3 regions of the Streptomyces sp. NPDC040610 genome follow, and region 2 is predicted to be linked to each of the others. Evidence: riboswitches for the same ligand, from Rfam matches in the RefSeq annotation. Region 2 holds a riboswitch; each other region holds the start of a gene.
What was found. Region 2 has a riboswitch for cobalamin ahead of metE (5-methyltetrahydropteroyltriglutamate--homocysteine S-methyltransferase). Riboswitches for the same ligand answer to the same signal wherever they lie in the genome.
Positions count from the first base shown of each region.

Region 1: linked by a shared signal. The riboswitch ahead of ACZ6AA_RS33305 (ABC transporter substrate-binding protein) and the one ahead of metE (5-methyltetrahydropteroyltriglutamate--homocysteine S-methyltransferase) in region 2 are both predicted to bind cobalamin.
Region 3: linked by a shared signal. The riboswitch ahead of ACZ6AA_RS26260 (prenyltransferase/squalene oxidase repeat-containing protein) and the one ahead of metE (5-methyltetrahydropteroyltriglutamate--homocysteine S-methyltransferase) in region 2 are both predicted to bind cobalamin.

Region 1 is NZ_JBVIXA010000012.1:219,927-222,179, forward strand. It holds gene ACZ6AA_RS33295 (helix-turn-helix domain-containing protein) at 1-93, shown strand, start outside; gene ACZ6AA_RS33300 (VOC family protein) at 90-590, shown strand; cobalamin riboswitch at 604-789, shown strand; gene ACZ6AA_RS33305 (ABC transporter substrate-binding protein) at 848-1,891, shown strand; gene ACZ6AA_RS33310 (FecCD family ABC transporter permease) at 2,047-2,253, shown strand, end outside.
Region 2 is NZ_JBVIXA010000002.1:55,973-58,225, forward strand. It holds gene aceA (isocitrate lyase) at 1-567, shown strand, start outside; cobalamin riboswitch at 663-881, shown strand; gene metE (5-methyltetrahydropteroyltriglutamate--homocysteine S-methyltransferase) at 1,044-2,253, shown strand, end outside.
Region 3 is NZ_JBVIXA010000008.1:68,580-70,832, forward strand. It holds gene ACZ6AA_RS26260 (prenyltransferase/squalene oxidase repeat-containing protein) at 1-1,295, opposite strand, end outside; cobalamin riboswitch at 1,412-1,560, opposite strand; gene ACZ6AA_RS26265 (prenyltransferase/squalene oxidase repeat-containing protein) at 1,826-2,253, shown strand, end outside.

The DNA.
Region 1 (2,253 bases), on a different contig from region 2:
TACACGGGCGTGAGCCCCAGCGCCTGGATGGCCGAGGAGTGCCGGAATATCCAAGCCGGAGGGCACGCGGGCGGCGAAGACTGGGACACATGAACAGCAACGAAACCCCGCAGAGCACGCAAAGCGCGCAGAGCCCGCAGACCGGCCAGGCTGATCAGGCCGGTCAGGCCGACCAAGCCCCTGCGCACCGGCGCGCGCCCGACGTCTGGGCCACCTTCCAGGCCGACGACGCCCCCGCCCTCATCGACTTCCTCGTCGGCACCGTCGGCTTCCTGCGCACCGCCGTCTACGAGGACGGCGACCGCGTCGCCCACGCCCAGCTCGACTGGCCCGAGGGCGGCGGCGTCATGCTCGGCAGCTACGACCCGAAGGCCGCCGAATGGTGCCTGCGGCCGGGCACGTTCGGCGCGTACGTCGTCACCGACCACGTCGACGACCTCTACCTCCGCCTCACCACCGCCGGTGTGAAGGTGATCCGCGAGATCGAGGACCAGCCGTACGGCAGCCGCGAGTTCGCGGTCGCCGACCCCGAGGGCAACAAGTGGTCCTTCGGCACCTACCGCGGTGAGCCGCGCCCCGACCAGGGGTGATGCCGCGCCGGAGTGATAGCTTGCGGACGCCAGTCGTACCCGCATCTGGGTCGGGGAATCCGGTGGAAGTCCGGAACTGACGCGCAGCGGTGAGGGGGACGGGCGGGGCCAGCGGCCACTGGGAGTCCACGGACCCCGGGAAGGCGGCCCCGCCCGGACGAACCCGAGTCCGAAGACCTGCTGGCACCGCCGTCCGCACGGGCGGCGGAGTTCGCAGACCAGGCTCCGCGCATGAGCCCTGAGACTCGGGAAGACGTGTGCCTTCGACCACGCGGCGCGTTCGCCGTACATCCCTCGCCGCCTCGCTGAGCGCGGGCCTCGTCCTGCTGACCGCGTGCGGCGGCTCGCCCGCGAAGACGTCGGACAAGGCGCGGGCGGGCTACCCCGTCACCCTCACCGCGTGCGGTGAGCGGACGAAGGTGCAGGCCCCGCCGGAGCGGGCCGTCTCCCTCGACCAGGGCTCCACCGAGATCCTCCTCTCCCTCGGCCTGGCCGACCGCATGGTGGGCACCGGCACCTGGACGGACCCCGTCCTGAAGGGCCTGGAGAAGGAGAACGCCAAGGTCCCGCGGCTCGCCGACCGCTACCCGGCGCTGGAGAAGGTGCTCGACAAGGAGCCCGACTTCGTCAGCGCGTCGTTCCTCTACACGGTCGGCAAGGGCGGCGTCGCCGACCGCGCCAAGTTCACCGAACTCGGCGTACCCGTCTACGTCTCGCCGACCGACTGCGCGGGCAAGGACAACGCCGGTGACGACGACGGCACCCGCACCAAGACCCTCACCATGGACACCGTGTACGGCGAGATCCGCGACCTCGCGCGGGTCTTCGACGTGGAGAAGCGCGGCGAGAAGCTGATCGCGGACCTCAAGTCCCGGGCCGCGCGCGCCAAGAAGTCCGTCGACGCCTCCGACACCACCCTCATGTACTGGTTCGCCAACTCCGAGTCCCCCTACATCGCGGGCTGCTGCGGGGCCCCCGGCGTCATCACCCGCGAACTCGGCGTGCAGAACGCCTTCGCCGACACCCGCGAGGAGTGGCCCCAGATCAACTGGGAGACCATCGCCGACCGCGACCCCGACGTCCTCGTCATCGGCGACCTCACCCGCAGGTCCCAGTCCGCCGAGAGCGCCCGCCAGAAGATCAAGTTCCTGGAGTCCAACCCGGCCACGAAGAACCTCACGGCCGTGAAGAAGAAGCGCTACGTCCTGCTCAGCGGCCAGGCCCTGAACCCGAGCGTCCGCACCGTCGACGGCATCGAACAAGTCGCGGCGGCGCTGCGCGAGTTCGGCCTGACGAAGTGAGGGGCGCCGCGGACGGCGGCTCGCGCGACGCCGTGGCCGGTGACGCGTCCTCCGAGGCCGCGCCCGGTGATGCGTCGTCGTCCGAGACCGCGCCCGGCGACGCGTCGTACGAGGTCGCGCCAGGTGACGTACGTCAGGCATCCCCGGCTGGCCGCCTGCGTGCCGCGCTGCGCGGTGCGCTCCTCTCCCTGGCCGGACTCGCGGTCCTGTTCCTCTCCATCGCCGTGGCCATCACCATCGGCCCCGCCGACATCTCCGTGCCCGACGTGTGGTCGGCCGTGGCGGCCCACCTCGGCTGGGGCGAGGCGGAGCTGACGCCGATCCGCGACGGCATCGTGTGGAACCTGCGGATGCCGCGCACG
Region 2 (2,253 bases):
GTCGACGAGCGCGACGCCGAGTTCGTGACCGGCGAGCGGACGGCCGAGGGCTTCTACCGCGTCCGCAACGGCATGGCCCCCGTCATCGCGCGCGGCCTCGCCTACGCCCCGTACGCCGACCTCATCTGGGTCGAGACCGGCACCCCCGACCTCGCCCAGGCCCGCGAGTTCGCCGAGGCCGTCCACGCCGAGCACCCCGACCAGATGCTGGCGTACAACTGCTCGCCGTCCTTCAACTGGAAGGCCGCGCTGGACGACGACCAGATCGCCAAGTTCCAGCGCGAACTGGGCGCCATGGGCTACAAGTTCCAGTTCATCACCCTGGCCGGATTCCACTCCCTCAACCACGGCATGTTCGACCTCGCCCGCGGCTACGCCGACCACGGCATGACCGCGTACGTGGACCTGCAGGAGAAGGAGTTCGCCGCGCAGGAGCACGGCTTCACCGCCGTCAAGCACCAGCGCGAGGTCGGCACCGGCTACTTCGACCTGGTGTCCACCGCGGTCAACCCGGCCTCCTCCACCACCGCGCTCTCCGGCTCCACCGAGGAGGAGCAGTTCCACTAGGGTGCGCCGCGCCGGGCCGAGAGGCCCGGCGCACGCGTGTCTCATCTCACGTTCCGGAATGTGAACAGTGCTGCCCAGGAGCGCGCCCACCCTCTAATCTGACGCGTGCAGCTGGTTCGCCCTGTCCGCCAGGCAGGCGCGTCGTAAGAGGGAACCCGGTGGGAATCCGGGACTGCCCCGCAGCGGTGAGCGGGAACGACCGCCGTCACACGCACTGGGCCCGATGAACGGGGCCTGGGAAGCGACGGCCAGTAGGTGTCTGCCCGGCAGACGTGCCCGCGAGTCCGAAGACCTGCCCGTTGCCCGTACGTGACCGATCGCGTGCGGATATCCCGGTGACCTCGTGGGCGGGTCGGCGTACATACCAGACGGAGCACCGTGCCAGTGGCGTGTGTGTGGTCCGTCTTGTTCGTCATCCCTTCGCGTCCGCGTCCCGTCCCGGGATTCTCAGGAGTCATCTCGCGAAGGAGATTTCCGTGACAGCGAAGTCCGCAGCCGCGGCAGCACGGGCCACCGTGTACGGCTACCCCCGTCAGGGCGCAGGCCGTGAACTCAAGAAGGCGATCGAGGGGTACTGGAAGGGCCGCGTCACCGCCGACGCCCTCAACCGGGCCGCGACGGACCTGCGCCGCTCCACCTGGCAGCGCCTGGCGGCGGCCGGTGTCCACGAGGTGCCGACCGGCGACTTCTCGTACTACGACCACGTCCTGGACACCAGTGTCATGGTCGGCGCCGTCCCCCGGCGGCACCGCTCCGCCGTCGACGCCGACCCGCTCGACGGCTACTTCGCCATGGCCCGCGGCACCCAGGACGTCGCGCCGCTCGAGATGACCAAGTGGTTCGACACCAACTACCACTACCTCGTGCCGGAGCTCGGCCCCGACACCGTCTTCAGCGCCGACTCCACCAAGCAGGTCGCCGAGTTCAAGGAAGCCCTCGCGCTCGGCCTCGCCGCCCGCCCGGTCCTGGTCGGCCCCGTCACCTATCTGCTGCTCGCCAAGCCCGCGCCCGGCGTGGCCGCGGACTTCGAGCCGCTGACGCTCCTGGACCGGCTCCTGCCCGTGTACGCCGAGGTCCTCGCGGACCTGCGCGCGGCCGGCGCCGAGTGGGTGCAGCTCGACGAGCCCGCCCTGGTCCAGGACCGCACCCCGGCCGACCTGAACGCCGCCGAGCGCGCCTACCGCGACCTCGGCGCCCTCACCGACCGGCCGAAGCTCCTCGTCGCCTCCTACTTCGACCGGCTCGGCGACGCCCTGCCGGTCCTGGCGAAGGCCCCGATCGACGGCCTCGCGCTCGACTTCACCGACGCGGCCGCCGCCAACCTCGACGCGCTCGCGGCGGTGGGCGGACTGCCCGGCAAGCGCCTCGTCGCCGGTGTCGTCAACGGCCGCAACATCTGGATCAACGACCTGGAGAAGTCCCTGTCGACCCTCGGGACGCTCCTCGGCCTCGCCGACCAGGTCGACGTCGCCGCGTCCTGCTCGCTCCTGCACGTCCCGATCGACGCCGCGGCCGAGCGGGACATCGACCCGCAGATCCTGCGCTGGCTCGCCTTCGCCCAGCAGAAGACCGGCGAGATCGTCACCCTGGCCAAGGGCCTCGCCCAGGGCACGGACACCATCGCCGCCGAACTCGCCGCGAACCGGGCCGACCTGGCCTCCCGCGCCGGTTCCGCGATCACCCACG
Region 3 (2,253 bases), on a different contig from region 2:
TTGAGAGCCGTGATCGTGCCCGTGCCGCTGCCCGGCGTGACGGACGTGACGCAGCCCGCCGGGGTCGCCGAGGAGGACGCCGCGTCCAGGACCGCGCCGAGCGTCGTGGTCTTCGCGGTCGGCGTGAAGGCGACGGAGCAGACCTTGAGCGAGGTGCCGTCGTCGACGGTCAGGGCCAGGCTCGTCGCGGTGCCCGGCGTGAACTCGGACGTGGCGGCCCAGCGGGACGCGCCCGCCGTGGTCGGGGTCGGCGGGGCCGCCATGAAGCCGCCTCCGGCCACGGCCCGCAGGCCGTCGATGGAGGCGTACGCGGACGGCGTGGTGTCGGTCGGCAGATACTTGAAGCCGCCGCCCGGCTTGAACTGCTGGGCGATGAGGAAGTCCACCGGGGTCTTGCCCGCGGGCGTGAGGAAGTCGCCGGTCTGCGGGTTGATGCCGCAGGCGTTGAGGCCGGAGACGGCCCAGCCGTTGGAGTCGGTGTTCGCGCCGAACATGGCGGCGAAGGCACCGGAGTTGTTGATGAGCTTCGACTTCAGGAACGCCCTGGCCTTGGTGATGGCGGGGTCGGTCGCGGGCACCCCGGACACGCACAGCGAGGCCATCGCGGCGCCGGTCATGTCGATGTCGCCGGGCGTGGCGAGCGCGTCGGGGTCGCCCTCGGCCCTGCCGAAGTTCCAGCCGCCGTCGTTGTGCTGGTTGGCGCGGACCGTGGCGACGGACCTGTCGAGCAGGGCCTGCGGCACCCGCTTGGCGCCGGACTGGGTCCTGGCGCCGCCGAGCGAGATCAGCGCGAAGACCGTGCCGTTGAAGTTGGACGGCGAACCCCAGTAGCCCGGCGCGGAGTTCTGCCAGTGCGCGTAGGTGTCCGCGACCAGGTTGCGGCTCGCCGAGACGCGGGCCGGGTCGATGCCTGCCGAGTAGGCGTTGATGATGCCGCGTTCGTAGTCGGTGACGACCGGTGAGGTGCCCGGCCAGCCGGCCGCCGCGAGGTGCGCGCGGTACACGCTGCGGGCGTTCTTCGAGGTGTCGCCGCCGGGGCTGACGTCGGCGGCCGCCGTGCCCGCCGAGGCGAACGCGGAGAACGCCCACTCGTTGGACAGGCCCGCGCCCGCGTACGAACCGTCGGCGCCCTGCAGGGATCTGAGATAGCTCACGCCGTTCGTCTTGGACGTGGCTATCTGGCCGGGGGTGGCCGTGGCGGCCGCGGGGAGCGCGGTCAGGACGAGGGCACCCACCGCGCCGAGTGCGGTGGGTACGGCGAGGAGGGTGCGGCGGGCGGCACGGGATGAGGTCATGTCGGGGGCTCCCGGGGAGAGGGGGCGGCGGCCTCACGTCCCCCCGCGGCCGGTCCCCTGTGCGTGGACCCGAGCCGGACGACACGCGGCCGTCGCCCGAGCGCGTGGGGTCGACGTCCATTGACGCTGGCCGTTCGGGCATTCGGGCTCGGCCCGGCTCCCTGCCGGTCCACACCGCTGCGCGTCAGCTCTGGGTTCGCACCAGATTCCCCCGATCGGCAGCACAGGACGGTACTCGAACCTCACACAACCCGCACACCCTTGCCACCACATTCGCAACTGTGCTCTAATTCGGCCGATTCCAAGCTCAGTCATCAGGGGAAGCCGGTCGAAGTCCGGCGCTGACCCGCAACCGTAGGTTCGCCGAGCACCTCAAGTGCCCGGCGGGCGAGCCGGATTACCTGGACTGAGAGCAAGCGATTGACGCCGTCGCGGACTACGGCGTGGTTCGGACGGTTTCTCCACGCGGGCCCCGGCCCCGGACCTGCCACCACGCGGACCCCGCGGCGGCAGACGCCCAGGGGGCAGTGGTGGGGCAGGGAACCGGACGGGTCCGGAGCATACGCACGAGAGGCGTCGCGCTGCTGTGCGCGGCCGCGACAGCGCTGGGCGGCGGCGTCCTGCTGCTCGGCCCGGCCACTCCCGCGGCGGCCGACCCGATGAGCTCCTGCACCCGCACCAAGGGCGCGGTCGTCGCGGTGGACTTCGCCGACTGGGGCGGCGGTGTGGTGCGCGGCTGCGACGCCACCCCGACGACCGGCTACGACCTGCTGCACGAGGCCGGATTCAGCACCGAGGGCACCGAGCACGACGGGCCCGCGTTCATCTGCCGCCTCGGGCACAAGAAGTTCAACGCGGGCAAGCAGTACCCGACGCCGGGCCAGGAGAAGTGCAGGCTCACCCCGCCCGCCACCGCCTACTGGTCGTACTGGATCGCCCCGCCCGGCCAGGACTACTG